DNA from 2 places in the Streptomyces afghaniensis genome. Region 2 is predicted to be linked to the other one. Evidence: riboswitches for the same ligand, from Rfam matches in the RefSeq annotation. Region 2 holds a riboswitch; the other holds the start of a gene.

Region 1 (14,825 bases), on a different contig from region 2:
AACCCTCATGCTGCGGGTGTCGACCTTGGCGGGCATCTGCACCCGCTTGAGGACGTCGTAGCCGGTCATCCGCACTTCCACGACACCCGAGCGCACCTCACGCGAGGTGACCCCGTACATGGAGAAGGAGTGGCGCAGCCGGTCCGAGGCGGCGGCGACGTCGAAGACGTCCTGACCGGGGCGCAGGCCCAGCCGCAGGACCAGGCCGGTACGGGTCGGCCGGAAGCGCAGGATGCGCGGCGGGCGGGAGTCCGGCACGGGCCGGTTGGCGACCCGGGCCAGAGCCAGGCGCCAGCGCGGGGGCGGGACCGTCAGGCCACAGGCGTCCATGACGGAGGCGTAGCGGAGCAGGACCCGCAGCGAGGCGAGGGTGACGCCGAAGGTCATCCAGTACCAGGCGGGGCGCCGCCACCGCAGGAGACCCGCAGCGGCGACGACCAACACCAGAGCGACCGTGAAGGCGGTCATTGTCAGGCCGCCTTCGAGTTCGAGGCAGCGGCGGCCAGCGAGGTGATGGCGATCGCGCGGAAGGCGATGCCGTGCCGCTTCTGACCGTTGAAGTCGTTCTCCCACGGCCGTGCGATCAGGCCCGTGAGCGCGACCGGCGTGCCCATGGTCAGCTCACCGGAGATGCCCGGTTCGGGGACGGTGATGGAGAGGATCTCCACCTCGTCGTTGGCGGCGAACATCACGTCGACCGTCATCAGCTTCGCGCCGGACTCGACGTCCATGGCGATCTCACCGGTACGGCGGTCCTTGACCTTGGGCTGCGGGGTCTTGGCGACCATCACGGTCGCGGCGGAGGTGTCCACGGGAATCTGACGCATCGTCTTGTCTCCTGCTGTGGTGGGTTCTTGGCCGACGTCCCGTCGGTGAGATCAGGAGACCGCGAGAGGGGGTGGACGCATCACGGCCCGTATGGACGTTTAGGGACGTCTGAGCTACCGTCAAAACGTCCCTACGGGTCCCTAGGAGGGAACACCATGGCGAACGAGCGTCTGCGGGCTGCGATTTCGGCGAAGGGCGAGACGATCCAGTCAGTCGCCGAACACGTCGGAGTCGATCCCAAGAGCGTCGAGCGCTGGATCACCACCAACCGGACTCCGCACCGGGGGCACCGCTGGAAGGCCGCGAGCTTCCTTGGGGTCGACGAGGTCTACGTGTGGCCATCAGTCGAGAAGCAGGCCGAGAAGGCGAGCGCGTCGGAGCTGATCACGTACTACCCGCACCGGGGTGCCGTTCCTGCCCCGCTGTGGTCCTCCCTGATCGAGAAGGCGACGGACCAGGTCGACATCCTGGTGTACGCGGGACTCTTCCTCGTCGACAGTCACCCGGACCTGCCGGACCAGTTGGCCGAGAAGGCGAAGGCCGGCGCCCAGGTCCGCATCCTGTTGGGCGACCCGGACTCTGCGGCCGTGCGCCAGCGTGGCGAGGAAGAGGGCATCGGTGACGACCTGGCGGCGCGAGCGCGGATAACTCGCCGGTACCTGCAGCCCGCCATGTCGACACCCGGCGTAGAGATCCGGCTGCACGACACGATCCTCTACAACTCGATCTACCGGTTCGATGACGACGTGCTGGTAAACCCCCACGTGCTCGGAGCACCCGCCGGACAGAACCCGGTGATGCACTTCAAGTACCTGCCGGGAGCGCGGACGTTCCGGCACTACATGCGGAGTTTCGACTACGCGTGGGACCAGGGCCGGAAGGCGTAACCGGCTCCCGACGTGCGACGCTGAACGCATGGCACGCGTCGACTACTTCAACGATCCGAACGCCCCGAAGGCGAACAGCCTCGTCCCCTCCGTGACCGCCGTGGCTCGCAACGAGGCCGGTGAGGTCCTGCTGATCCACAAGACCGACAACGATCTGTGGGCCCTGCCCGGAGGCGGCATCGACCTGGGTGAGTCAGCACCCGACGCGGCTGTACGCGAGACCAAGGAAGAGACCGGGTTCGAGGTCGAGTTGACCGGCCTGGTCGGGATCTACACGAACCCCGGGCACGTCATGGCGTACGACGACGGTGAGGTCCGCCAGCAGTTCTCGATCTGCTTCCATGCCCGTATCGTCGGCGGCCAGCTGCGGACGAGCAGCGAGAGCAAGGAAGTGGCGTTCGTCGATCCGAGCAGGCTGGACGAGCTGAACATCCACCCGTCGATGCGCATGCGGATCGACCACGGTCTGACTGAACGGACCGAGCCCTACATCGGCTGACGCTTCCCGGAGCGATCTCCTGGCAGATGCCGGCGCAGCAACCGGATCGCAGGGGCGTGGTCATAGCGCTCGGCGACCTGAAGCGGCGTATCGCCAGCCGCGTCGGGCAGTTCCGGGTCTGCGCCGTACGCGAGGAGTACAGCCGTCGTCGCCACGGTGAGCGGACCACCACTCTGCAGTGCCGAGTCACCTTCCGTGTCCAGCGCGTGCGTCAGGGGAGTCGCACCGTTGCCTTCGTCAGGGTCTGCACCGGCATCGAGCAGCCGAGCCAGCAATTCCACGTCCTGGTGTTCCACCGCGAAGAGCGTCGGAGGCCACCAACCGCTTCCGTCGATGATCGCCCGTTGGCTCGGCGGCAGTGACGTGAACGCCGCCATCCGTCGCTCGGTGCGCTCGACAGCCGCACCGAGGTACGGCCGCGCCTTGCTGATCGCCTTGTGCACCTCACTGCCCGGCTCGTAACGGATGAGGATCTCGTCGATCCTCTTGTCGAAGTCGAAGGACTGCCCGGCGGGGCCGGTCGTCATGTCGGCGTAGATCAGCGCATCGAGGACGGGGGAGTCCTCCCGCTCGTAGACGGCCAGCTCTGCCGACAGACCGCGCTGCTCTGCTTCGTAAACGGCCCCGGAGTGGTGAGCTACCAGCCGCACGAGACGCGCCGACGCACCCAGTGCTTCCAGGTGGCGGGCACCGTCGAGGGGATGGAACCCGGTCTCGCGCAGCTCGGGGGCGTAACCGATGTCATGCAGCCAAGCTGCGGCGACGAGGAGATCCCGGTCAGCCTTGGACACAGCCGCGGAAGCCTCACGCGCCCGAGCGGCCACAGCCTGAGTGTGCAGCCAGCGATTCCCGAGCTGGGGAAGCAGAGACTCGGCGAGTTCGGCCGCTCCCTGAGGCGTGTCCAGTGCAGAAGGCATGCATGGAACGGTAGCCGAGGCCGGCGATGAGCCGACAGGCCACGATCGAGCGACTTCGATCATGGGTGCGGTACAACTTTCCCTACTTCATCAAGGCCCGCGCACGGCGCGGGCGCGCGCCGCCTCTGCGGCGCGGCCTGCCTCCTGTCTGCGCCCCGGCTGGCCGCGCCCGGCGGCGCGCTCGGCGGCTGCGGGCATGAAGTGGGGGACACCCTCTGTGGCTGGGGCGGTCGGCTCCACGGCTTTAGCCACCTCCCCGGTCCGGGTCCCGCGTCGAGCAAGACCAGGGGGCCACTCGTGCACATTGCGGGCAGGTCCAAAGCCTGCCCGAGTTGCCAGCTAGCGTACGGCCCCCTGATCATGCTCGACCCCAGACCGGGCAGGCCACCGGCCAAACCCGCTCCGCCGACCTCGTGGGCGCCACAGGCAGCGTCGGCCTCGCAACAGGTTCAAGATCGTTCTCATCAGTTGATCCGTTGTGGTTGGCGCCCTTGACAACCGATAGGCTTGTACAGCCAGCATCCATCCCTCCATAGTCAGGGCCGGTAAAAGTTGTCGAGCATTTATGATTCGGGTAAATCTGCTCTTGATGACCTCATTGAGTGGGCTGAAGCTAATGCAGTCGGCGATAAGCGCAACGAGGCAACCACTCGGCTCCATCTGATCGACAAACTCCTCATTGATGTTCTTCGCTGGTCAAGAGCCAGTATTAAGGCAGAGGAGCAGGCTGGCACAGGTTGGATCGACTATGCCCTAGGGTCTCCGGCCACACAGCTTATTATCGAGGCCAAGCGCGAAGGGATCCATTTCGACCTGCCGGCAGGGGTCAGTACTGGCATTCATAAAATCGAAAATCTCATCATTGGAGATAAAGGGAAGGCCCTCAAGGAGGCCCTGACGCAGGTTGCGCAGTATGCCGCGCGCAATGGTGTAGCGCCTGCAGGTGTAACCAACGGGCATCAGCTTGTTCTGTTTATCGCGGTTCGGATGGATGGGGTGCCACCTCTAAAGGGTAGAGCTTTGGTGTTCCCCAGCCTCGCCGATATGCGAGCAGATTTTCGGCTCTTGTGGGATAACGCTTCGGCTAGTGGCGTCGATGCAAAAGTTCTTCACAGTACAGTGAGCTTGCTGGAAGCACCTCCCCCCGAGCCTCTTTCCATGCACTTGGTCAACTACCCAGGATCGAAGCGGAGAAATAGTCTGCAATCTGGGCTTGACATTTTGGGTGAACTTTTCTTGGAAGATGTCACTCGTCTCGAAGAGCTGCGCAAGGATTTCTTGCGGGAGTGCTACGCGTCGAGTGGTGCACTATCTCAGTATGCTGAGGTAAGTAAGCAAATCCTCCGAACGCGTTACGCCTTGCTGAGCGAAGAAGACGGGCCAGATGTATCTCCTATCGAGGGTAAGAAGGGTCTCAATCAGAACCTGACGCAGGACATGCTGGCAGCCGCTGCGGCGCGGAGGCCGATCGTGCTGCTGGGTGATGTTGGGGTGGGTAAGACAACCTTCATTCAAAGACTAGTGCATGTCGATGCTGAGGAGTTGTTCGACAAAGCCATCAGTCTCTACATCGATTTTGGCTCATCTACAACGCTCACCCGGATTGACTCGCACGTAGTTGAAGAGTCCATTCGGCAATTGCGCGAGAACTATGATGCCGACATCGAGGATGCATCTTTCGTGGAAGCGGTGCATCACGGTGCGCTGAACCGGTTCGAACGAGGAGTAATTGGACGCCTCAAGGAAATCGATCCTATCGCTTACGAGAAGGAAAAGATCAATCTTCTGCGGCGGGCCGTGGAGGATCGTGCTGGGCACTTGAAGGCCAGCCTGGAGCACCTGCGATCTAATTGGCGCAGACAGCTGGTAATCTTCTTGGATAATATCGACCAGCGCAGCAGCGAGGATCAGGAGCAGGTATTCCTCATCGCGAATGAGCTCGCGCAAACATGGCCGGCCACGGTGTTTGTGACGTTGAGGCCAGAGACTTTCTATCGTTCGAGTCGAAGCGGCACTCTTTCTGGATATCAAGCGCGCGTTTTCACTATTGCTCCACCGCGAGCAGACGTGATGCTGCAACGGCGAGTCGATTTTGCTTTGGGGCAACTGCGGGCAACGGGACGCTTGGGTTCGTTTCCAGCAAACGTGACTGTCGACAGCGAAAGCCTTGAAGTATTTCTTGAGATTCTCGCAGAGAATTTCCGATCGAACGATAACCTGCTTGCGCTCATCGATAATCTTGCTGGGGGCAATATGCGCATGGCGCTGAGCTTCGTTACAGGGTTTATCGGAAGCGGGCACATTGACACCGCCAAGATGATCCGAATTTTTCAGGAGAGCGGGCGGTATACCGTACCGCTGCACGAGTTTCTTCGAGCCCTGTTGTTCGGTGATGGAGTCTACTACGATCCGCAATCTTCCCCTATCGCGAATCTTTTCCGAATCACGCGGCCGGACGGTCGAGAGCACTTCCTGCTGCCGCTAATTCTTAGTCAGACTCAGATTTTGGGGGAGCGAGTCGGAGACGAAGGATACGTTTCGGCGGAGGCTCTCTTCGAGTTCGCTCAGAACCTAGGCTTTGATGTTGAGCAAGTGGCAAACGCGCTCGATTATGCAGTGGAAAAAAGGCTTCTTGACACCGCTCCACGCCACTCGGGGGAAGTTCCGCGACTCCACTATAGGATTACTACCGTGGGCGCATACACGACTCGGGTTCTCCTCGCCTATTTTGCGTATGTTGACGCGATGCTCGTTGACACGCCGATCGTTGACGAGCAGTACAGGAATCTAATTAAGGACGACCATACCTTGCCGGAGAGGGTTACTCGAAGTGAGTATTTTCGCCTTTATCTCGACAGGCAGTGGTCGAAGGTGAAAGATTCCGGATTGCCTTGGCGCTGGTCGGACACTAGCGAAAAGCTGTCTGCGGATATTCGCCGAGTGGGCCGGAAGGCCGACCCTCAGGCTTGGAATTACTAAGTGTAAATGTACTGGTTCCGTTCCGATGATTCGCTCTGGTGTCGCTGGGGAGAAAACCTTTGGACGTGTGCCAATTTGAGCTGCTCCCTGTCGCCGGGACGGGGTGGCGTTCCTGCTAGTTACCAACAAGCCGCGCCAGTTCGTCGCGGATGGTGGATTACTCCCGGTTTGGGTGCAAGGCTGTCGAGTTCCGAGATATGGCGCGCGTGCAGTTGGCTCCGGTTCACACCCGGGCGCTGTGCGCCCCTCAGTCGGTCACGGTGGGAAGCCCCATGGCGCCATCGGGCTAGCGGTGGCGGCAACCAGCGTCTCCTGGGCCGTCCCTGGGCCGTGCGAGGCCGACCAACGCTGACAGTCGGCACCCACGGGTGACCACCCCCACCCCGCTCCGGCCTGGGCTCCCGGCGATGATCTGCCACACTGGATGGGTTATGCCTGCACCCGGAGAACTCACTTTCGTCGCCCCCCGCGGAGCCAAGAAGCCGCCGCGGCATCTCGCCGACCTCACTCCTGCCGAGCGCAAGGAGGCCGTTGCCGCTGTCGGGGAGAAGCCGTTTCGTGCCAAGCAGCTCTCGCAGCACTACTTCGCGCGGTACGCGCACGATCCGGAGCAGTGGACCGATATTCCGGCCGGCTCCCGCGGTCGGCTCCAGGAGGCGCTGCTTCCCGAGCTGATGTCCGTCGTGCGGCATCTGTCGACCGACCAGGGCGCCACGCGCAAGACGCTGTGGCGGCTGTTCGACGGGACGCTCGTCGAGTCCGTGCTGATGCGCTACCCGGACCGGGTGACCATGTGCATCAGCTCGCAGGCCGGGTGCGGGATGAACTGCCCGTTCTGTGCGACCGGGCAGGCCGGGCTCGACCGGAACCTGTCCACCGCCGAGATCGTGCACCAGATCGTGGACGGTATGCGGGCGCTCAGGGACGGTGAGGTGCCGGGCGGGCCGGCGCGGCTCAGCAACATCGTGTTCATGGGCATGGGCGAGCCGCTCGCCAACTACAACCGGGTCCTCGGCTCCATCCGGCGGCTCACCGACCCCGAGCCCGACGGGCTCGGGCTCTCGCAGCGCGGGATCACGGTCTCGACGGTCGGTCTCGTCCCGGCCATCCACCGGTTCGCGGACGAGGGCCTCAAGTGCCGCCTCGCGATCTCCCTGCACGCCCCCGACGACGAGCTGCGCGACACCCTCGTCCCCGTGAACACACGGTGGAAGGTCCGGGAGGTGCTGGACGCCGGCTTCGAGTACAGCGCCAAGTCCGGGCGCCGGCTGTCCATCGAGTATGCGCTGATCCGGGACATCAACGATCAGGCCTGGCGCGGTGACCGGCTCGGGCGCATGCTCAAGGGCAGGCCCGTGCACGTGAACCTGATTCCGCTCAACCCGACGCCCGGGTCGAAGTGGACGGCTTCCCGGCCGGAGGACGAGAAGGCGTTCGTGGAGGCCATCGCCGCGCACGGTGTGCCGGTGACGATCCGGGACACCCGTGGTCAGGAGATCGACGGGGCGTGTGGTCAGCTCGCGGCGACCGAACGGTAGTCTGACCGGCGTAAGCACAACCGTATTTTCCGACACCTTCATATTCCGACAGGGGAGCGCCACAGCGCTGAGAGTGCGGCACACGGCCGCAGACCCTCCGAACCTGGCCCAGGTCATTCTGGGTAGGGAGATCGGTCATCACTCGAGCTGTTGCGCCCTGCCCGGGACCCCCAGGGATCCCGGGCAGGGCCGCGTCTTCTCCTGGTCCTCCAGGAGGAATCCAGTGAGCAACACCATCAAGCGGCTGACGGCGGTGGCCGTCGGGCTCGGCATGGCCGGCACGCTCGCCGCGTGCGGGTCGTCCGACGGCGGCCAGGGATCCGGTGACTCCAAGACCGTGACCCTCGTCAGCCACGACTCGTGGGCCGCCTCGAAGGACGTCATCGCGGCCTTCGAGAAGCAGTCCGGCTACAAGGTGAACGTCCTCAAGGACGGCGACGCCGGGCAGGCCGTGAACAAGGCCATCCTGACCAAGGACAACCCGCAGGGCGACGTCTTCTTCGGAGTCGACAACACGCTGCTGTCCCGCGCCCTCGACAACGGCCTGTTCCAGCCGTACGAGGCGAAGGGCTCGGACCGGATCGCGCCGGAGTACCGGGCCGACCAGGACAAGCACCGGGTCACGCCCATCGACACCGGCGACATCTGCGTCAACTACGACAAGAAGTACTTCGCCGACCACAAGCTCGACCCGCCGCGCAGCTTCGACGACCTGGTCAAGCCCGAGTACAAGAACCTCCTGGTCACCGAGAACGCCTCCACCTCCTCGCCCGGGCTCGGCTTCCTGCTCGGCACCGCCGCGAAGTACGGCGACGGGGGCTGGGAGGGGTACTGGAAGAAGCTCAAGGCCAACGGCGTGAAGGTCGTCGACGGCTGGGAGCAGGCCTACAACGAGGAGTTCTCCGGCTCGGCCGGTGGCAAGAAGGCCAAGGGGGACCGGCCGCTCGTGGTGTCGTACGCCTCCTCGCCGCCCGTCGAGGTCGTCTACGCCGACCCGAAGCCCGCCGCGGCACCGACCGGGGTCGCGCAGGGCACCTGCTTCCGGCAGGTCGAGTACGCCGGGCTGCTGAGCAACGCCAAGAACACCAAGGGCGGCAAGGCACTCCTCGACTTCCTGATCAGCGAGCGGTTCCAGGAGGACATGCCGCTCAACATGTACGTGTACCCGGTGCGCGAGGGCGCCCAGGTGCCCCCGGAGTTCGTGAAGTACGGGCCGCAGGCCAAGGACCCGGAGACCATGGACCCGGCGAAGATCGCCGACAACCGTGACCAGTGGGTCAAGTCGTGGACCTCGCTCGTACTGAAGTGACCGAAGCAGCCGTCCGCAAGGACCGGCGCGGGAGTGCGGCGCGGCTCGGGCTCATGGCCGTGCCCGTCGCGTTCTTCGCGGTCTTCTTCGCCTACCCCGTCGCCGCGATCGTCGCGCGCGGTCTGAAGGTCGACGGGGTCTGGCGGTTCGGGCGGATCGGGGAGGTGCTGGCCCAGTCGGACGTCCGGCACGTCCTGTGGTTCACCACCTGGCAGGCGGTCGTCTCGACGGTGCTCACGCTGCTGGTCGCACTGCCCGGCGCGTATGTCTTCGCACGCTTCGACTTCCGCGGCAAGCAGGTCCTGCGCGCGGTCGTGACCGTGCCGTTCGTGCTGCCGACGGTCGTCGTCGGCACGGCGTTCCTGGCGCTGGTCGGGCGCGGCGGGCTGCTCGACGAGCTGTGGGGCGTACGGCTGGACACCACCGTGTGGGCGATCCTGCTCGCGCACGTCTTCTTCAACTACGCGGTCGTCGTACGGACCGTCGGCGGGCTGTGGGCGCAGCTCGACCCGCGGCAGGAGGAAGCCGCGCGGATGCTCGGGGCGTCGCCGCTGAGGGCGTGGCGGCAGGTGACGCTGCCGGCGCTCGCGCCCGCCGTGGCCGCCGCCGCGCTCATGGTCTTCCTGTTCACCTTCACCTCATTCGGTGTCGTCCAGATCCTCGGCGGACCCACCTTCTCGACCCTGGAGGTGGAGATCTACCGGCAGACGTCGGAGATCTTCGACCTGTCCACGGCCGCCGTGCTGACGCTGATCCAGTTCTTCGCGGTGGGCGCGGTCCTCGCCCTGCATGCCTGGACCGTACGGCGGGGGGAGAGCGCGCTGCGGCTGGTGGACCCGTCCGCGACCGCGCGCCGGCCGCGCGGCACGGGGCAGTGGGCGCTGCTGGGCGGGGTGCTCGTCACCGTCGTCGTGCTGCTCCTGCTGCCGCTCGCCGTGCTGGTGCAGCGGTCCCTCGACGCGCCCGGCTTCGGCTACTACCGGGCCCTGACCAGGGACGACGGCGGCGTGTTCCTGGTGGCGCCGATCGAGGCGATCGGCAACTCACTGGAGTACGCCGTCGCCGCCACCGCCATCGCCGTGGTGATCGGTGGTCTCGCCTCCGTCGCGCTCACCCGCCGGGACGCCGGGCGGTTCGTGCGCGGCTTCGACGCGCTGCTGATGCTGCCGCTCGGGGTGTCCGCGGTGACCGTGGGCTTCGGGTTCCTGATCGCCCTGGACGAGCCGCCGCTGGATCTGAGGTCCTCGTGGATCCTGGTGCCGCTCGCGCAGGCGCTGGTCGGTGTGCCGTTCGTCGTGCGGACGATGCTGCCCGTGCTGCGGGCGGTGGACGTGCGGCTGCGGGAGGCGGCCTCGGTGCTGGGGGCCTCGCCCTGGCGGGTGTGGCGTGAGGTGGATCTGCCGATGGTGCGGCGGGCGCTGCTGATCGCGGCCGGGTTCGCCTTCGCGGTGTCGCTCGGGGAGTTCGGGGCGACGGTGTTCATCGCGCGGCCGGACAACCCGACGCTGCCGGTCGCGGTGGCGCGGCTGCTGGGGCGGCCCGGAGAGCTGAACTACGGCCAGGCGATGGCCCTTTCGACGATTCTGATGGTGGTGTGCGCGGTGGCCCTGCTGGTGCTGGAGAGGCTTCGCACGGACCGGAGCGGGGAGTTCTGATGCTGCTGGCCCTGGAGGGTGCGACGGTCCGGTTCGGCGGGCGTGCCGTGCTGGACGCCGTCGATCTGGAGGTCGCCGAGCACGAGATCGTGTGTGTGCTCGGGCCCAGCGGCAGCGGCAAGTCGACGCTGCTGCGGGCGGTGGCGGGGCTTCAGCCGCTCGACTCCGGGCGGGTGGCGCTCGACGGGCGCGACCAGGCGGGCGTGCCCGCGCACCGGCGCGGGGTCGGGCTGATGTTCCAGGACCACCAGTTGTTCCCGCAGCGGGACGTGGGCGGCAACGTCGCCTTCGGACTGCGTATGCGCGGGATGTCGAAGCGGCAACAGGCCGACCGCGTACAGGAGTTGCTGGACCTGGTCGGTCTGCCGGGCGCGTCCCGCCGGGCCGTCGCGGCACTGTCCGGTGGGGAGCAGCAGCGGGTGGCGCTGGCCCGGGCCCTCGCGCCGAGCCCCCGGCTGCTGATGCTGGACGAGCCGCTGGGGCAGCTCGACCGGTCGCTCAGGGAGCGGCTGGTCGTCGAACTGAAGGAACTGTTCGGCCGGTTGGGCACCACCGTGCTCGCCGTGACGCACGACCAGGGGGAGGCCTTCGCGCTGGCCGACCGGGTCGTGGTGATGCGGGACGGGCGGATCGCCCAGTCCGGTACGCCTCTTGAGGTGTGGCAGCGGCCGGCCGACGCGTTCGTGGCCCGCTTCCTCGGCTTCGAGAACGTCGTCGAGGCGACGGTCGGGGCGGAGGCAGCGGACACGCCGTGGGGCAAGGTGCCGGTGCCGGAGGGCGCCCCGCAGGGCACGCGGACCCTGCTCGTGCGGCCCGCGGGCGTGCGCCTGGCGCCGGCCGGCACGGGTCTGCGCTGCACGGTGACCGCCCGCACCTTCAAGGGCACCCATGTCGCCGTCCACCTCCAGCCGCAGGACGCCCCGCGCCTGGAGGCGGCGTGCGCGCTGCGGGCGGCGCCGGAGCCCGGGGACGAGGTCGGGGTGGAGTTCGACGCGGCCGAAATCGCCGTGCTCGACTGATCGGGCCGGGCCTGGGGCGCTACCCCTGGGCCTGAAAAGAGGCGATGGCCCGCCCCCACGAGAGGGACGGGCCACCACCGGGCGCTGCAGGGCGGGCGTCAGCTGTCGCTGCTGTTCGCCCCACGACGGCGCATGCCGAAGAACACCGCTCCGCCACCGACGACGACCAGGGCCGCCGCGATACCGGCGATGATGCCGGTGTTGGAGTCGGCGCCGGTCTCGGCGAGGTTGGAGTCACCGGCCGCGGGCGCGGGCGCGTTGCCCGCCGGCGTGGTGCTCTCGCTCTCCGACGGCGAAGGAGCCGGGGTGTCGGTCTCCTCGGCCGGCTTCGAGGGGGAGGCCGACGGGGTCGGCGTGGCCGGGGGAGTCGCCGGCGGCTTCTCCTCCTCCTTCTTGCAGGCCGTGGCCGGGGTGACGAGGTTGGGCTTGATGTCCTCGTCGACGTACGGAGCGGCCTTGACGTGGATGCGGTACTCCGCGTTCGGCTTCCAGTTCTCGGCGAAGGTGATGGTGGTGCCCTCGCGCGAGCCCTTGACCTCCTGCTCGCCGACCTTCTTCACGTCGGCGCCGTTGTTCTCCAGGTACACGGTGACGGTCGCCGGGACCCCGGCGGGGTCCACGTCGGTGACGGTGATGACGCCCTTGTCGCCATCGCACTTCGCCTCGGCCGAGAACTCGTTGATGTTGCAGGCGAGCGCGTTGCCGGCGGCACCGAGCGCGAGCGCGGCCGAGGCGGAGACGACACCGAGGATCCGCACGGAACGTGCGACGGTACGGCGCGAAGCCGTACGGCGTGATACGGACAGAACTGCCACGTTTGTCCTTTACAGGATGCGCAAATGCGGGGGGTGGAGGCAGTGTTGACTGAACATCAGCACTACCGGGAGGCTCTCAGGTCTATAAGCGCCGCATAAGTAGTGTCAACGCATATGCAGGTTGCAAGCACTTGCTTTGCCAGCTTATTAACCGCCGAGACGTTTCAACGCCTCCGGCGCCTCCTCGATCCGCTCCACGAGCGCGATCCGCGCCTCCATCGAACGGCCCCTGGCCAGCGACTGGAGCAGCGGCCACGTCGGCAGCTTCTGCGTCCAGTGCGCGCGGTTCACGAGCACCATCGGCGTCGGCTCGCCGCGCGACTCGTAGTAGTTGGGCGTCGCGTTGTCGAAGATCTCCTGTACGGTGCCGGCGGCGCCCGGCAGGAACACCACGCCCGCGTTGGACCGGGCCAGCAGGCCGTCCTCGCGTGTGGCGTTGGCGAAGTACTTGGCGATGTGCGACGCGAAGGCGTTCGGCGGCTCGTGGCCGTAGAACCAGGTCGGGATGCCCACCGAACGACCGCCCTGCGGCCAGCGCGTGCGTATCTCGAAGGCGGCCGTCGCCCACTGCGTGATCGACGGCGTGAAGTGCGGTGCCTTGGCGAGCAGTTCGAGCGACTCGGTGAGCATCTCGTCGCCGAACGGGGCGGCGTAGGCGCCCAGGTTCGCGGCCTCCATCGCGCCAGGGCCGCCGCCCGTGGCCACCGTGAGACCGGCACGGGCCAGTTCCCTGCCGAGCCGTGCCGCCCCCGCGTACTCCTGCGTGCCACGGGCCATCGCGTGGCCGCCCATCACGCCCACGACCCGGGCGCCGGACAGCAGTTCGTCGAGCGCGTCCGAGACCGAGTCGTCGTGGACCGCGCGCAGCATGGAGGCGTAGATGTCCCGGTCCGCCTTCGTGCGCTGGAACCAGGCGTAGGCCCGGGCGTCGGGCGTGGCCTCGTAGCCGTCCGCCAGCGACTCGAAGAGCTCGTCCGGCGCGTAGACATGGCCGCGGTACGGGTCGAAGGGCAGGTCCGGGACCGGCGGGAAGACCAGGGCGCCGTCCGTGCGGATCTTCGCGGCGGCCTCCTCGCGCATCGCGCAGCCGAGGAAGACGGCGCCCGCCGTGTCCGTGCCGAGCAGTTCGCGCGTACGGTCCGTCAGGTCGACGGCCTGGACGCGGTGACCGGCGAGCGTGCCGCGCGCCGAGACGGTCGCGTCGAACTCCTCCAGCGTCTCGATCTCACGGTCGTCATGGTGGGCCGCATGGGCGGGCATCGTCTGCACTCGCCCATGCTGGCACAGCCGCCGTCAGCCCTGGACGGCCGCCGGGTCCATCCACACGACCTCGAAGGTGTGGCCGTCCGGGTCGTCGAAGGCGCGTCCGTACATGAACCCGTGGTCCTGGGTCTCGCCGGAGACCGAACCACCCGCCGCGACCGCCTTCTCGACCAGCTCGTCGACCTTCTCGCGGCTTTCGGAGCTCAGCGCGATGAGCACCTCGCTGGTCTTCTTCGCGTCCGCGATCTCCTTCTTGGTGAACTGGGCGTACTTCTCCTTGGTGTGCACCATCACCACGATGGTCTCGCTGATCACGACCGAGGCTGTGCTGTCGTCGCTGAACTGCTCGTTGATCGAGTAGCCGAGCTCCGTGAAGAACTTCTTCGAGGCGTCGAGGTCGTTGACGCACAGGTTCACGAAGATCATCTGCTGGTACATGCGAGGTCTCTCCCATCGGGTGTGTGTCGTTACGCGGGGATAGACCGGGGGCCTGAGCGGAACTCATCGCCGTACGGAGATTTTTTTCGTACGAGTTTTCAGCGGGCCAGCGGCAGCGCCGCCAGTTCGGCGACGGTCAGGGTGAGCGGGCCGAACAGGGCGAGCAGCGCACCCGCGCGCAGGGCCGCGGCGCCGCGCAGCATCGTCGCGGGGGCGCCGAGGCGCAGCAGCGCGGCGGTGGTGTCGGCGCGGGCCTGCCGGGCCTCGACGGCGGCCATGAGGGCCGTGGCCACGGTACAGCCGGTCACGAGCAGCACGCCCAGCGTGGTGAGCGGACCGAGCGACAGTCCGTCCGGGGCGTGCAGCAGCGCCATGGCGTACGCCGCCGCGAGCACCGCGCAGACCACGCCCAGGGGGCGGCCGATCCTGGTGGCCTCCGCCATGAGGATCCGGCCGGCCAGGAGCCGGAGGGCCCCGGGGCGGGCCGACTGGAGCAGTCGCCCGCACAGATGGGTCAGGCCCGGACCGGCCAGGGCCATGCCGACGGCGGCCAGCGCCCAGCCCGCCAGGACACCGGGGGAGGCGCCGGAGAAGGTGAGGTCGGGGGGCGTGGGGGCGGTACGGCTCGTGTACGTCTCCACGGCGAGACCCGCGGCCAGGACGGTGATGCCCCAGGGG
Region 2 (14,825 bases):
GTCGTGCGTACGCCGCATCCAGGCGATTCTGGGCAGGGGTGCGTGCCCTCGCCGTGAGATGGCCGACCAGGGCCAGCCGGTGCTCGCGGAGCTGGAAGACGCCGCCTAGAGCCGCTAGCTCGGCTGCTCGATCTGCTGTGCGATGTACAGCGCCTCGCCGATCTTGTCGATGAGCTCCAGCTGTGTGTCCAGGTAGTCGATGTGGTGCTCCTCGTCCTCGAGGATCGACTCGAAGAGGTTCGCGGACGTGATGTCGCCCTTGCTGCGCATCACCTCGATGCCGCGCTTGAGGCGGTCGATCGCCTCGACCTCGACCTGCCGGTCCGCCTGGAACATCTCGGTGACCGTCTGGCCGACCCGGACATGGAAGAGCCGCTGGTAGTTGGGCAGGCCGTCCAGCATGAGGATGCGTTCGGTGATCTTGTCCGCGTGTTTCATCTCGTCGATGGACTCTTCACGCGTGTACTTGGCGAGCTTGGTCCAGCCCTTGTTGTCCTGGATCCGGTAGTGCAGCCAGTACTGGTTGATCGCCGTCAGCTCGCCGGTCAACTGCTCGTTCAGGAATTCGAGTACCTCGGGGTCGCCCTGCATTGCAGAGGCTCCTTCCGCGCGGGGGGAACTGGCAGGTTGCGCCGCATGATTCCACCGGCGACGAAGATCGTCCAGTAAGTCTTCACTTACTAAGTAAGGGCATGCTTAGTTCTTATTGCCCCGTTTTGGGCTTGCCCCGGTCAGGGGCATCACCGGGGGTCTGTCAGGATGGAGTCATGGGTCAGCCGGTGGGACACGAATCGGGAGAAGGGCGCGATCCGGCAGGAGCGACGCAGCCCGGGCTTCCGCCGGGTCAGCGGGTGCAGCGCGGCTGGCCGGTCACGCATTACGGGCCCGTCCCCAAGTTCCGGCCCGAGCGCTGGGAGTTCAGGGTCTTCGGCGCCACGGCGGACGGCGGCAAGCACTGCTGGACCCACGAGGAGTTCACGGCCCTGCCGTACACCACCGTCGTGGCCGATCTGCACTGCGTCACCAAGTTCAGCATGCTGGGCGCCGAGTGGGGCGGTGTCCCCGCGCGCACGATCCTCGACATCGCGCCGCCCGCGGACGACGTCACCCATGTGATGGTGTGGGCCGAGTACGGATTCAGCTCCAACCTCCGGCTGGCCGACTTCGCCTCCGAGCACGTCCTGTTCGCCACCCACAAGGACGGCGAACTGCTCACCGCCGAGCACGGCTTCCCGCTGCGCCTGATCGTGCCCCACCTGTACGCCTGGAAGGGCCCCAAGTGGGTGCGCGGCGTGGAGTACATGACCGCCGACCGGCGCGGCTTCTGGGAGGAGCGGGGCTACCACAACATCGGCGATCCGTGGCAGGAGCAGCGCTACTCGTACCAGGAGGAGCCGGGGGACGGTCCCGACCTCTGAGGCCTCTGGGGCTCTGACGCCACTGGGGTCTTGCCTCCCAGGTCTTCGAGGTCGTCAGCAGTCGCGCAGCTTCTTCAGCCGCTCCACGTCCGCCGCGTGCCCCTCCTTGCCGCCCGGCGTCTCGATGATCAGCGGCACGCCCTCGGTCGCGGGGTGGGTCATCAGGGCCCGGAACGGGTCCTCGCCGATGTGGCCGACGCCGATGTTCTCGTGCCGGTCCTTGTGCGCGCCCACCACGTCCTTGGAGTCGTTGGCGTGGATCAGCTTCAGCCGGCCCTCGCCGACCGTGTCCACCAGCAGGTCCAGCGTCTGGTGCATGCCGGACGGGCCGGTCAGGTCGTGCCCGGCGGCGAAGATGTGGCAGGTGTCCAGGCACACGCCGAGCATCGGATGGGCGTCCAGCGCCTCGAAGTACGGGCCGAAGTCCCACGTCCGTGAGCACAGGGAGGCGCCCTGGCCGGCGGTCGACTCCAGCAGCAGGTACGGGTCGTCGTCGTGGGTCAGCTCGTCGAGCAGCGGCAGCAGATGCTCCCGGACCTGCTTCAGCGCCACCGACCGCTCCCGGCCGCCGGTCGCACTGCCGGTGTGCACGACCACGCCCAGCGCCCCGATCTCCCGTCCGCGGCGCAGCGAGTGCCGCAGCGACTCCACCGACCGCTCCACGGTCGCCTCGGTGTGCGAGCCGAAGTTGATCAGGTAAGGGGCGTGCACGTACGCCGGGATCGACTCGGCCTCGCAGGCGGCGCGGAACGCCTCGTCCTGCTTCGGGTTGCCGGCCGGTGTGGCCCAGCCGCGCGGGTTTGCGACGAAGACCTGGACGGTCTCCGCCTTCAGGTCACGGGCGTAGGTCAGGCCGACGGAGTGGAGCCCACCGGCCACGGGGACGTGGCCGCCCACGGGGTTGCGGGAGGGGCCGGACAGCTGATTGTTCACCCGTTCAGGGTGTCATGCGTCCGGCCCTGCCCCGTCCACGGGCTCCCTGCCCGCATCCGTCACCTGATCTTGATGGTGATCGTCGAGCCCTTGGGCGCGGTCTCCCCGCCCTTCACGGACTGGTCCTTCACCGTGTCGCCGAACAGGCCGAGCAGTCCGCGGTCCTCGTCGACCTGGAACCCGGCGCTCTTCAGCTCACGGGTGGCGTCGTCGACGCTGTCGCCGACCACGTCCGGGACCTCGATCATCTCGGGGCCCTTGGACACCGTCAGCGTCACCGTGTCGCCCTCGGCCGCCCGGCCGCCGGCGTTCGGGCTCTGCTTGGCCACCTGGCCCTTGTCGAACTCGGAGGAGGTGACCCGCTCGGCGGCGACCTTCACCTTGAGACCGGCGTCCGTCAGTTCGGCCCTGGCGTCGGCCAGGTCGTCACCGGTGACGTCAGGGATGTCGATGGGGCTGCCCTTGCTGACGACGAGTGCGACCGCCGAGCCCGCGCGCACCTTCGTGCCGTCCGCCGGCCGCGCGGAGATCACCGAGCCCCTGGGCACGTCCTCGCTGAACTCCCGGGTGACCATGCCCGGCTCCAGCCCGTCCTCCTGCAGCAGGGACCGCGCCTTGTCCAGCCGCTGCCCCTCCAGGGCGGGCACCCGCACGTTCTCGGGGCCGTCGGAGACGGTGAAGGACACCGAGTCGTTGAGGCGGATGCGGGCGCCCGGCTCAGGGTCGGTGCCGATGATCGTGCCGCGCTTGACGGTGTCGCTGTAGGCGTGGCTGACCTTGCCGACCTCGAGCCCGGCGTCGTCCAGCCGGGCCCGGGCCTGCTCTTCGGTCTTCGACAGCAGCGGGGGGACCTCGGTGAACTGGCCCGAGTTGATGTACCAGATGCCGGCGCCGAGTCCGAGCACGAGCAGGACGGCGGCGACGATCGCCATCGGGCCGCGCCGTGGCCCCGAGCGGCGCCGGGACGGCGGGGGCGGCGGGGACTCGAAGCGGCTGGTGCGGTTGAGCGCGGCCGCGGAGCCCGCCTCCTCGTCCTCGTTGACGGGCAGCGGGCGCGGCGTGGCCAGCGCACGCGGGATCACGCTCGTACGGTCGTCCGCGTTGACGTGGTCCGCCGCGAGCGCCTGCGGCGGCACCGCGTCCAGCTGCTCCACGGTCAGCCGGCCGCGCCCGTCGCGGACCTGCGCGAGCAGCGCCACCGCGTCGTGCGGGCGGATGTCAGGGGTGCGGGCCGTCGCCGAGGCCACCATCTCGTCCAGCTCGTACGCCAGACCGGGCACGGCGGCCGAGGGCGGCGGGACGTCCTCGTGCAGATGCTTGTAGAGGATCACGGCCGGGGAGTCCCCGTCGTGCGGCTTGTCGCCGGTGAGCATCTCGTACAGCATCACGCCGCACGCGTACACGTCGACGCGGGGGTCGGCGGTGCCGTTCTCTATCTGCTCGGGGGCGAGGTACGAGACCGTGCCGAGGACGGTGCCGGTGGTGTTCGTCACCGTGTCGACGGCCCGTACGAGACCGAAGTCGGCGACCTTGACCCGGCCGTCGTCCCCTATCAGGACGTTCTCCGGCTTCATGTCCCGGTGCACGAACCCGGCGCGGTGCGCGGCGCCCAGCGCGGCCAGCACCGGCTCCAGGATGTCCAGGGCGGCACGCGGCTGGAGGGCCCCGCGCTCGCGCAGCACGTCCCGCAGGGTGCAGCCGGCGACGTACTCCATGGCCAGGTAGACGTACGAGCCGTCGGTGCCCTGGTCGAAGACCTGCACCACGTTCGGGTGCGCCAGCCGGGCCACCGACTTCGCCTCGCGGATGAACCGCTCGACGAACGAGCCGTCCACCGCGAGCGAGGGGTGCATCACCTTGAGCGCGAGGACCCGGTCGAGGCGGGTGTCCACGGCCCGGTAGACCGTGGCCATCCCGCCGACCGCGATCCGCGCGTCAATGCGATACCGGCCGTCGAGCACCTGCCCGACCAAGGGGTCCTGAAGGGTCGTGTCCACGCAGGCGAGTGTACGAGCCATGACTGACAGCTCCATCTCCCCGCCTGTTTTCGGAGCGCGACTGAAGCGGACCTGTGACGTGTGTCCCAACTCTGCTTCTCCCGCTCACCGGAAAGCGGGCCGCTCCGGATCCAGCACGGCGATGCCCTCGGCCGGCGAGGACGCCTCCGCGAAATGCCGCCGCGGAATACGCCCCGCCCGATAAGCCAGCCGCCCCGCCTCCACCGCATGCCGCATCGCGTCGGCCATCAGCACCGGCTCCTGCGCCCGCGTCACCGCCGAGGCGAGCATCACACCCGCGCACCCCAGCTCCATCGCCAACGCCGCGTCCGACGCCGTACCGGCCCCCGCGTCCAGAATCACCGGCACACGCGCGTGCTCGACGATCAGCTGGAAGTTGTGCGGATTGCGGATGCCCAGCCCCGAGCCGATCGGCGAGCCGAGCGGCATGATCGCCGCGCAGCCGACGTCCTCCAGCTTCCGCGCCAGCACGGGATCGTCGTTGGTGTACGGCAGCACCGTGAACCCGTCGTCGACCAGCGTCTCGGCCGCCTCCAGCAGCTCGATCGGATCCGGCAGCAGCGTGCGCTCGTCGGCGATGACCTCCAGCTTGACCAGGTCCGTGCCGAGGGCCTCGCGTGCGAGACGGGCCGTGAGGACGGCCTCACCGGCGGTGAAGCAACCCGCCGTGTTGGGCAGGACGCGGATGCCCAGCTTGTCCAGGACGGACAGCACCGAGCCGTGCACCGAGGCGTTCACCCGGCGCATCGCGACCGTCGTCAGCTCCGTCCCGGACGCCACCAGCGACCGCTCCAGCACGTCGAGGCTGGGGGCCCCGCCCGTACCCATGATCAGGCGGGACGTGAAGGACGTACCACCGAGGACAAACGGATCGTCGGCCATGGTCAGCCTCCTTGGACGGCGGTGAGGACTTCCACGCGGTCCCCCTCGGCGAGGGGCGTGGACGGCCACTGCGCGCGCGGGACGACGGTTTCGTTGAGGGCGGCGGCCACGCCGGACGGCGCGGCGGTGAGGGACTTCACGACGGTGTCGAGAGCCGTGCCGGGCCGGACGTCCCGGGGCTCCCCGTTGACGGAGATGTTCATGCGGGCTGCTCCGTGAGGGCGGTGGCGGTGCTGAAGCGCTTCGGCGTGAAGGGGCGGGCCTCTTCGGGGAGTTCACCCGTCGCCAGGACGTGCGCCAGGGCGTCGCCGGTGACCGGCGTGAGCAGGACGCCGTTGCGGTAGTGCCCGGTGGCCAGCAGGAGCCCTTCGAGACCGGTCGGGCCGAGCAGCGGAGCGTTGTCGGGGGAGCCGGGGCGCAGTCCGGCCCGGGTCTCGGTGAGGGGCAGCTCGGTGATGCCCGGGACCAGCTCGTGTGCGTCGCGCAGCAGCTCGTACACGCCGCCCGCGGTCACGGTGGTGTCCCAGCCGAGCTCCTCGCTGGTCGCCCCGACGACCAGCTCGCCGCTCTCGCGCGGCACCAGGTAGACGTGGCTGCCGCGCACGACCGCGCGCACGGTCCGGCTCAGGAACGGCCCGTGCCGCTGCGGCATGGTCAGCCGTACGACCTGCCCCTTCACCGGCCGCACGGGCGGCAGCACATCCTCCGGGACGCCCGCGAGCCGCCCGCTGAGGCTGCCCCCGGCCAGCACGACCTGCCCGGCGTCCAGCGGGGTGCCGTCGTCCGTGATGACACCCGTGGCCCGATCGCCCACGACGGTGAGCCGCTCGGCCCACCCACGGTGGAAGACCACACCGGCCCGCTCGCACGCGGCGGCCAGCGCCCCGGCCAGCCGCCGCGGGTCGATCTGGTGGTCCCCGTCGACCCGCAGCCCGCCGCGCACGCCCGGCGCGAGCATCGGCTCCAGGCGACGGCACTCCCGCCCCGACAGCCACTGCGACTCGAGGCCCGACTGCTGCTGCAGGGCATGCAGGTCGCGCAGATGGGCCCGGTCGTCGGCGTCCAGGGCCACGGCGAGCGTGCCGCACCGGCGGTAGCCGAGATCGTGGCCGGTCTCCTCGGTGAGCTCGGCCGCGAAGTCCGGATAGCGCCGGGCGGAGGCCAGATTCAGGGCGAGCAGGGTCTGCTCGCCGTAGTGCAGTTCCGTGACGGCGGCCAGCATCCCGGCCGCCACCTGCGCGGCTCCGCCGCCCGGTTCCGGGTCCACCACGGCCGTGGCGAACCCGCGCTGTGCGGCCCGCCACGCGGTGACCAGGCCGATGATCCCGCCCCCGATGACGAGGACGTCTGACGTTCGCGTACGCGACATGGGCGTCCAGCCCCTCCCTTCGCCGGCATGACCCGGATCAGGTTCGTACGGTCGGAGGCCGCCAGCCTCCCTCTCAGCCCGGTGCGTCCGGGCTCCCGCGAGTGCCTTGCGTTTGGCCACCCACCCTAGCCCGATGCCGTACGGCGCAGTAAGGGAGCCACCGCCATGGCCCGGTCCCCGGAGGGTGTCGTCCTCGCCCCGGCCGCGTGTGGAGCAGGTCACTGCACATGAGCACTGACTGACAAAATGTCAGTTGTCTATGGTGATCAGGTGAGCGAGCAGACGCAGGAACCAGGTTCGTCCGCGCCGCGGCGCGTGGTCGTGGCGGGCGCGGGCATGGCCGGGGTCCAGACCGCGGTCGCCCTGCGCGAACAGGGCTTCACCGGCACCGTGAGCCTGATCGGTGCCGAGCCCCACCAGCCCTACGACCGGCCCCCGCTGTCCAAGGCCGTCCTGCTCGGAAAAGCCGAGGGCTCCGCCTTCGACGTCGACTTCGAGGCCCTCGGCATCGAACTGCGGCTCGGCTGCGAGGTGCTCGGCCTGCGCCCCGGCGACCATGAGCTGGACACCGAGGACGGGCCCGTGCCCTACGACGTCCTGGTCGTCGCGACCGGCGCCCAACCCATCCGGCTGCCCGGGGCGGAGGGCGTGCCGGGCGTGCACCTGCTGCGCACCCTGGACGACGCCGAGCGGCTGCGGCCGGTGCTGGCCCGCCGGCACGACATCGTGGTCGTCGGCGCGGGCTGGATCGGCGCGGAGTTCGCCACGGCCGCGCGCGAGGCGGGCTGCGCGGTGACCGTCGTGGAGGCCGCCGAACGGCCCCTCGCCGGGGCGCTGCCCGCCGAGGTCGCCGCGCCGATGGCCGGCTGGTACGCCGACGCGGGTGCCGTGCTGCGGACGCACGCGCGCGTGGAGCGTGTGGAACCGGGTGCGGTGGTTCTCGATGACGGCTCGCGGCTGCCCGCGGGCGCGGTCGTCGTCGGCATCGGCGCCCGCCCGGCCACGGCCTGGCTGTCCGGCTCCGGGATCGAGCTGGGCACGCACGGCGAGATCGTGGCCGACCAGCACCTGCGCGCGTCGGTGCCCGACGTGTACGCGGTCGGCGACTGCGCCTCCTTCCCCTCGGGCCGGTACGGCGAGCGCCTGCTGGTGCACCACTGGGACAACGCCCTCCAGGGGCCGCGCACGGTCGCCGTGAACATCGTCGGCCGGGCCTCGGGGGAGACCCCGGCGGTGTACGACCCCGTGCCGTACTTCTGGTCGGAGCAGTTCGGGCGGTTCGTGCAGTACGCCGGGCACCACGCGGCCGCCGACACGACCCTGTGGCGGGGCGACCCGGCCGGACCGGCCTGGACGGTCTGCTGGCTGCGCGGTGACCGGCTGGTCGCGCTGCTGGCGGTGGGCCGCCCCCGGGACCTGGCGCAGGGCCGCCGCCTGATCGAGTCGGGCACGCCGATGAATCCGGCCCTGCTCGCGGACCCGGCGAGGCCGTTGAAGGCGGCGACCGCGTAGCCGTCGCGGCGTGCCTGTCCGCCCAGGTGGGCGGTCCCGACTTCCGACTGTCAGTGGGGGATGGCAGGCTGGTTTCCGTGACCGAGATTGACGCAAAGATCGATGCTCTCGTCCCTGCCTGGCTCACCCTCCCCGACATCGCCGAACAGCTCGGCGTCGAGGTGACGCGCGTGCGGCAGCTGGTCAAGGAGGGCCAGCTCATCGCCGTACGCCGCGGTGAGAACCGCGCGCTGCACGTCCCCGCGGCCTTCATCGACGGGGACAAGGTCGTCAAGGGCCTGGCCGGGACCCTGACGCTCCTGCGGGACGACGGCTTCACGGTCGAAGAGATGCTGGAGTGGCTCTTCACCCCCGACCCGAGCCTGCCCGGCACGCCGGCCCAGGCCCTGAGTGAGAACCGCGGCACGGAGGTGAAGCGCCGCGCCCAGGCGCTCGCGGTCTGACCCGACCACGACCGAACAACGGTCCGGTGCCGCTCGCGCGGGGCCGGGCCCGAACAACCGCCCGGTGTGGGCCGGGACCCGTGGGGCGACCCGTGGGGTCCCGGTCACGGGGTGGCTTGTGCCCGGCACAGACGCGGGCGCCCGGTGCCTCGTAATGTCACCGGCACGGGCGCACCCCGCACCCGTCCGCCACCGACACCAGGGGGACCACACGCATGGCCGCCACCATCCGCACCACCGCCCGCGCCCAGCTCGCCGACGCCCGGGTCTACCTCTGCACCGACGCTCGCAAGCGGCAGGGCGATCTCGCGGAGTTCCTGGACGCCGTCCTGGCGGGCGGGGTCGACATCGTGCAGTTGCGGGACAAGGGCATGGAGGCGGCCGAGGAGCTGGAGCACCTGGCCGTCTTCGCCGACGCCTGCGCCCGGCACGGCAAGCTGCTCGCGGTCAACGACCGCGCGGACGTCGCCCACGCCGCCGGCTCCGACGTACTGCACCTCGGCCAGGGCGACCTCCCGGTCCCCGCGGCCCGCGCGATCCTCGGCGACGACGTCCTGATCGGCCGCTCCACGCACGCCGAGTCCGAGGCCACCGCGGCCGCCGTCCAGGACGGCGTGGACTACTTCTGCACCGGCCCGTGCTGGCCCACCCCCACCAAGCCCGGCCGGCACGCCCCCGGCCTGGATCTCGTCCGGCACACCGCCGCCCTCGGCACCGACCGGCCCTGGTTCGCCATCGGCGGCATCGACCTCGGCAATCTCGACCAGGTCCTGGAAGCGGGAGCCCGGCGCGCCGTCGTCGTACGGGCGATCACCGAGGCCGACGACCCGGGCGCGGCGGCGGCCGAGTTCGCGAAGAGGCTGCGGGAGCAGCGGGAGGCCGGTCTGTAGGCCGGTTTGTCCAAGGCGTGGACAACAAGTGCACAAATCGGTCAAAAGACTCTGCCCGGTTGGGGGACCGACCGCCCCTGGCTAACCTGCCGGTATGGCCCTCGGCACCGCATCCATCAGGTCGGACCACGCGCGCACCGTCCGCGACATGCTCGCGACCGGCAAGACGACGTACTCGTTCGAGTTCTACGCCCCGAAGACCCCGAAGGGCGAGCGGATGCTGTGGAACGCGCTGCGCCGGGTCGAGGCCGTGGCGCCCGACTTCGTCTCCGTGACCTACGGCGCGGGCGGCTCCACCCGCGCGGGCACGGTCAAGGCGACCGAGGCGATCGCCTCCGACACCACTCTCACGCCCATCGCGCACCTCACGGCGGTCGACCACTCCGTGGCCGACCTGCGCAACATCATCGGCCAGTACGCCGACGCCGGGATCCGCAACATGCTCGCCCTGCGGGGCGACCCGCCCGGCGACCCGATGGGCGAGTGGGTGCCGCATCCCCGGGGCCTGGCCTACGCCGCCGAACTGGTCGAGCTGATCAAGGCGTCCGGCGACTTCTGCGTGGGCGTCGCCGCCTTCCCGGCGATGCACCCGCGCTCCACCGACTGGGACACCGACGTCCGCCACTTCGTCGACAAGTGCCGTGCGGGCGCGGACTACGCCATCACGCAGATGTTCTTCCACCCGGAGGACTACCTCCGGCTGCGCGACCGCGTCTCGGCCGCCGGCTGCGACACCCCGATCATTCCCGAGGTCATGCCGATCGCCAGCGTGCGGTCGCTGGAGCGGATCGGGTCCCTCACCAACGCCGCGTTCCCGGCCGCCCTGAAAGAGCGGATCCTCACAGCAAAAGACGATCCGGCCGCTGTACGCTCCATTGGTATCGAATTCGCCACGGAGTTCTGCGCGCGGCTGCTCGCCGAGGGAGTGCCCGGCTTGCACTTCATCACGCTCAACAACTCCACGGCGACGCTGGAAATCTACGAGAACCTGGGCCTGCACCACCGACCGCAGGCCTAGACCGTTCGCACCGGTATACGACACACTGCGTAGCGGCGACTGGGAGAGGGGCGTACATGGGCTGGGCGGTCCTCTACATCGCGTTCGGCATCGTCGCGCTGTGGCTGCTGGGCGAGGTGCTGTTGCAGTACAAGGCGCGGCTGCGCTGGCGACTGCTCGCCTTCGTCGGTTTCCTCGGAGTCGTGGTCGGTGTGCTGATCCCGTCCGTCATCGTGATCGGACTGGGTGCGGCCGCCTTCGCGGTCGGGCAGACGTACGTCACCCTGTCGTTCCGCAGCGGCTTCTCGTCCGGCTGGGCGATGAACGCGCCGATGCTGGGCGGTGGCAAGGGCCGCCGCGGTGAGCGCGGTCGTCAGGAGCCGAGCCTCGAGGTCTCCGGCATGGAGGCGGCCGACGGCGGCTACGGCGACGAGGGCGCCGACTACCGCCGCGACGCCACCGCCCCCGCCTACGGCCAGGACGACGACTACGACCGCGACGACGTCTTCACCCCGTCGCGCCCCGTCCACCCCACGTCCGCCGAGACCACCGCCGTCTACGAGCCGCAGCCCGTGCCCGACGACACCGGCTCCTACGGCGTGTACGGCGACACGGGGTACCAGTCGGGCCCGTCCCATGACCAGTACGCCGCCACGGCCCAGGGCACCGACCAGTCCTACGGCTACGACTACTCGGGCTACGGCCAGCAGCAGGGCTACGACGCCACGGACCAGCAGCAGTACGCCGCCTACTCCGACCCGTACATCGGCACGCCGACCTACGGCGGGGCCTCGTACGACACCTCCTACGGCGACCAGCAGTACTACGCCCAGCAGGGCTACGGCCAGGACCAGTACGCCGGCACCTACGGCGGCGAGAGCCCGCCCGGCGGTGTGTGGGTCCCGCAGCAGCGCACGACCGACGAGTACGGCCAGGAGCTGCCGCCGGAGCAGCAGCCGTACCCGTACCAGGGCAACGGGCAGCAGCAGACGCCCGGGAACGGCTTCGACGAGCAGTACCGTTTCTGAAGCCTGAACGCCGCCGGGGCGGCGAGCCTACTGGGAGCCCCGGAACTCCGGTCCCTCCACGATCAGTCCCGCCACCAGCGCGCCCGACATGCCCGCGTGCGGCAGTCCGCCACCGGGATGCGCCCAGCCGCCGACGGTGAACAGACCGGGCACGCGCGTGCTGTTGGACGGGTGCAGCAGCCGCCCCCCGTCCGCCGCCAGGGCGGGCACCGGCACCGCCCCGCCCTCCGCGCCGGTCTCCTCGGCGATGTCGGCCGGGGTGCGCACCTCGTGCCACAGGAGGCGGTCGCGCAGGTCCGGTATGGCGCGTTCGGCGACCGTGATCATGTTCTCGGTGAGGGCGTCACAGGACTCGCCGGGCCGCGCGGGCACCACCGTCGTGAGGGTGACCGCCTCGTGCTCCGGGTCCGGGACCAGCCCCGGGTCGTCGGGCCGCAGGACCGTGACCGTAGGACGCGGGCTGTGCGCCGCCGTGCCGAAGAGGGCGTCCAACTCGGCCTCGCGGTCCGCCGCGTGGACCACCGTGCGGTGTGGCGTGCCCTCGGGGCGGGCGCCGCGCAGAGCGAGCAGCACCGTGACCCGGCTCGCCGTCGCGGGTTGCGGCGGCACCTCGCCGTCCCCCCGCACCACGGCCTGTGCCGACAGCCGGTCCAGCGTGCCGGGCGCGACACCGGCGACCACGAAGTCCGCCTCCGCGACCGTGCCGTCGGCGAGTTCCACCCCCGATGCCCGGCCGTCCTTCTCCACCACCCCGGTCACGTCGGCGCCGAAACGGAACTCGACCCTCCGGGCCAGGCACCGCTCATACACCGCAGTGGCCAGTTCGCGCAGGCCACCGCGCACGTACCAGGTGCCGAAGGCGTGCTCCAGGTACGGCAGTACGGCCGCGCTCGCCGGGGTGGTCCGGGGGTCCAGGCCGTGCGCCAGGGCGTGGCTCTCCAGGAGGGCGGTGAGCCGGGCGTCCCGCAGCTCCCAGGCGCCGACCTCGGCGAGCGTGCCGGCCCGACGGGTGCGCAGCAGCCGCTTGTGAGGCACCGCCGGGTACGGCTCGCGCTCGGCCAGCACCTGCCAGTTCGGCCACAGCGGCTCCTCCAGGAGGGGCCGGCGGGTGCGGTCCCAGGCCTCGCGGGCCCGCACCAGGAAGTCGCCCCAGCGCTTCCCGGCCCCGGAGCCGAGCGCCTCGTCCAGGGCCGTCACGACGCCCGCGCGCGAGGCGTTCGGCAGCGAGACGCGGGTGCCGTCCGCGAACACGTGCCGGGACGACGGGTCGACCTGGACCAGGTCGACGCAGGCCTCCAGCGGCTCCTTGCCGGTCTTGACGAACAGGTCGCGGTAGACGGCGGGCAACGGGAGCAGGCCGGGGCCGGTATCGAAGGAGAACCCGTCGCGCTCGAAGCGGCGCAGGGCTCCGCCGTAGGTCTCCGTCCGCTCGTACACCACCACCCGGTGGCCCGCGACGGCCAGCCGGGCGGCCGCCGCCAGCGCGCCCATCCCGGCGCCGATCACCGCAATCCGTGCCATGCCAGGGACTTTATCGGCCCCCACCGACAGCCCCCGCCGGCAGCCCCCGCCGGCAGCCCCCGCCGGCAGCCCTCGCGCGGCCGTCTCCGAGTACGGGCGCGGAGGTGATCGTGACCAGCCGGCCACACAACGTTCTGGGGCCGCGTGCGCAGGGCTGAGTACCCGTACCTAGGGAGGGAGTTGAGTACGCGCGCGGATGGGAGACGACCTGCGAGAACGAGAGAGTGGAGGCACGGAGAGGGGGCACGGCTCCGGTACCGGCGACACGGGGCGCCGGAACGGGACCGGGCCCGCGATCCGCTCCTTCCGCCGACGGTGTCGGCGGGAGCGAGGCACGGGGGAGAACCGGGGGACGACCGAACGGGGGTCCTGCGGGGGGAACGCACGGGGGAGCAGGAAAACGGGGGAGCAGGGAAGGCGCCGGTTCGAGGTGGCCCGCGGGGGACGCGGCCACAGCGGACCGGCGCTTTCACATCTGCGCCCGGATGCCCTCGGCGGATGCCGCTCAGGACGCCCTCAGCGGCAGCCGCTCACCCGTCCCTGGAGCAGCCGGGACAGCGCCGCGTGGACATCGTCCAGGGAGCGTTCCGGCTGGAAGGACTTCCAGTCCAGCGCGGCCACCAGGACCATGCCGACCAGCGCGGCCGCCGTCAGCGGGACGTCGATCTCGTCGCTGAACTCGCCGCCCGCCACACCCGCGCGCAGCACGTCCTCCACGACCGCGACGGCCTGCTGCCGGACCACCATCAGCGTCGACTGCCAGGCCCGGTTCGTGCGCCACAGCTCGGCCACGTACAGCTGCGTGAAGGCCGGGTAGCGGTCGATGAAGACCAGCCCCGCGCGGATCATCGCGTCCAGGGCGTCGACCTTGGTGCCGCCCTCCTGCGCGGTCCGCTCGGCCGCTTCCCGCAGGGAGGCGGTGAGGAGGCCCACTCCGTGCCGCAGCAGTTCCTCGAAGAGGACGGACTTGCTCGCGAAGTTGTAGTAGACCGTGCCCTTCGCGACTCCGGCACGCTCGGCGATCTCGTCCACGGTCGTGGCGGAGAAGCCCTGCTCGGCGATGAGCGTGACGGCCGCCTCGTAGAGCTTCTGCCGGGTGGCCTCGCGGCGCGTGCTGCCGCCCGACGCGGCACTGCTGCTTTCCATGGCCCTGATTGTCACAGGAACCTTTCCGGGAGATGTCACCGAAGGGTTCACCGGGGATGTCACCGAAGGGCTCACAGGCTCAGCTCCGGGTGGAGCCGGTCCAGCGTCCACACCTGGCGGCGGCGGGCCGCCACGGCGGTCAGCGCGAGGGCGCCGGCGGTGAACGCCGTCAGCACCACGCACGCCTGCCACACCGGTTCCAGGCCGCCGCCCGTGATGAGCCTGCGCAGGGCCTCGACGACGTAGCTCATCGGCAGGAACGGGTGGAGCGCGTTGAAGAAGCCGGGGCTGGTCTGCACCGGGTACGTGCCGCCCGCCGACGTCAGCTGGAGCATCAGCAGGGCGAGGACGAGGATCCGGCCCGCCGCCCCGAAGCGCGCGTTCAGCCACTGCACGATCGCCGCGAAGCACGCCGTCACCAGGAACAGGAAGCCCACCGTCCCGGCCGCCCGCGCCATCTCCAGGCCGACCGCCCAGTGCAGCACCGACATCAGGGCCACCGTCTGGAGCACCCCGATCGCCACCACCGGCAGCCAGCCGGCCAGCGCGATCCGCCATGCCGGGGCGCCCGCGGCGAGCGCGCGCCGGTTCATCGGCGCGATCAGCATGTAGGCCACCATCGCGCCCACCCACAGCGACAGCGGGATGAAGTACGGGGCGAACCCGGT

The links. Region 2 has a riboswitch for thiamine pyrophosphate ahead of thiO (glycine oxidase ThiO). Riboswitches for the same ligand answer to the same signal wherever they lie in the genome.
Region 1: linked by a shared signal. The riboswitch ahead of ACH4G3_RS38790 (thiamine ABC transporter substrate-binding protein) and the one ahead of thiO (glycine oxidase ThiO) in region 2 are both predicted to bind thiamine pyrophosphate.

What each region holds. Positions count from the first base shown of each region.
Region 1 covers NZ_JBIRGJ010000012.1:99,109-113,933, reverse strand. Annotated here, with positions in the region: gene ACH4G3_RS38825 (FtsK/SpoIIIE domain-containing protein) at 1-468, opposite strand, end outside; gene ACH4G3_RS38820 (SCO3933 family regulatory protein) at 471-827, opposite strand; gene ACH4G3_RS38815 (XRE family transcriptional regulator) at 984-1,715, shown strand; gene ACH4G3_RS38810 (NUDIX hydrolase) at 1,744-2,214, shown strand; gene ACH4G3_RS38805 (HDIG domain-containing metalloprotein) at 2,202-3,131, opposite strand; gene ACH4G3_RS38800 (hypothetical protein) at 3,684-6,110, shown strand; gene rlmN (dual-specificity RNA methyltransferase RlmN) at 6,542-7,648, shown strand; TPP riboswitch at 7,689-7,795, shown strand; gene ACH4G3_RS38790 (thiamine ABC transporter substrate-binding protein) at 7,920-8,957, shown strand; gene ACH4G3_RS38785 (ABC transporter permease) at 8,933-10,612, shown strand; gene ACH4G3_RS38780 (ABC transporter ATP-binding protein) at 10,612-11,631, shown strand; gene ACH4G3_RS38775 (LAETG motif-containing sortase-dependent surface protein) at 11,730-12,389, opposite strand; gene ACH4G3_RS38770 (LOG family protein) at 12,594-13,715, opposite strand; gene ACH4G3_RS38765 (VOC family protein) at 13,740-14,147, opposite strand; gene ACH4G3_RS38760 (hypothetical protein) at 14,246-14,825, opposite strand, start outside.
Region 2 covers NZ_JBIRGJ010000007.1:427,393-442,217, reverse strand. Annotated here, with positions in the region: gene ACH4G3_RS27800 ((2Fe-2S)-binding protein) at 1-109, shown strand, start outside; gene bfr (bacterioferritin) at 115-591, opposite strand; gene ACH4G3_RS27790 (sulfite oxidase-like oxidoreductase) at 768-1,418, shown strand; gene ACH4G3_RS27785 (deoxyribonuclease IV) at 1,473-2,351, opposite strand; gene pknB (Stk1 family PASTA domain-containing Ser/Thr kinase) at 2,411-4,348, opposite strand; gene ACH4G3_RS27775 (thiazole synthase) at 4,454-5,251, opposite strand; gene thiS (sulfur carrier protein ThiS) at 5,254-5,454, opposite strand; gene thiO (glycine oxidase ThiO) at 5,451-6,620, opposite strand; TPP riboswitch at 6,618-6,729, opposite strand; gene ACH4G3_RS27760 (NAD(P)/FAD-dependent oxidoreductase) at 6,891-8,132, shown strand; gene ACH4G3_RS27755 (Rv2175c family DNA-binding protein) at 8,210-8,575, shown strand; gene thiE (thiamine phosphate synthase) at 8,791-9,465, shown strand; gene metF (methylenetetrahydrofolate reductase [NAD(P)H]) at 9,560-10,483, shown strand; gene ACH4G3_RS27740 (SCO2102 family sporulation regulator) at 10,540-11,490, shown strand; gene ACH4G3_RS27735 (phytoene desaturase family protein) at 11,518-13,011, opposite strand; gene ACH4G3_RS27730 (TetR/AcrR family transcriptional regulator) at 13,528-14,157, opposite strand; gene ACH4G3_RS27725 (YhgE/Pip family protein) at 14,229-14,825, opposite strand, start outside.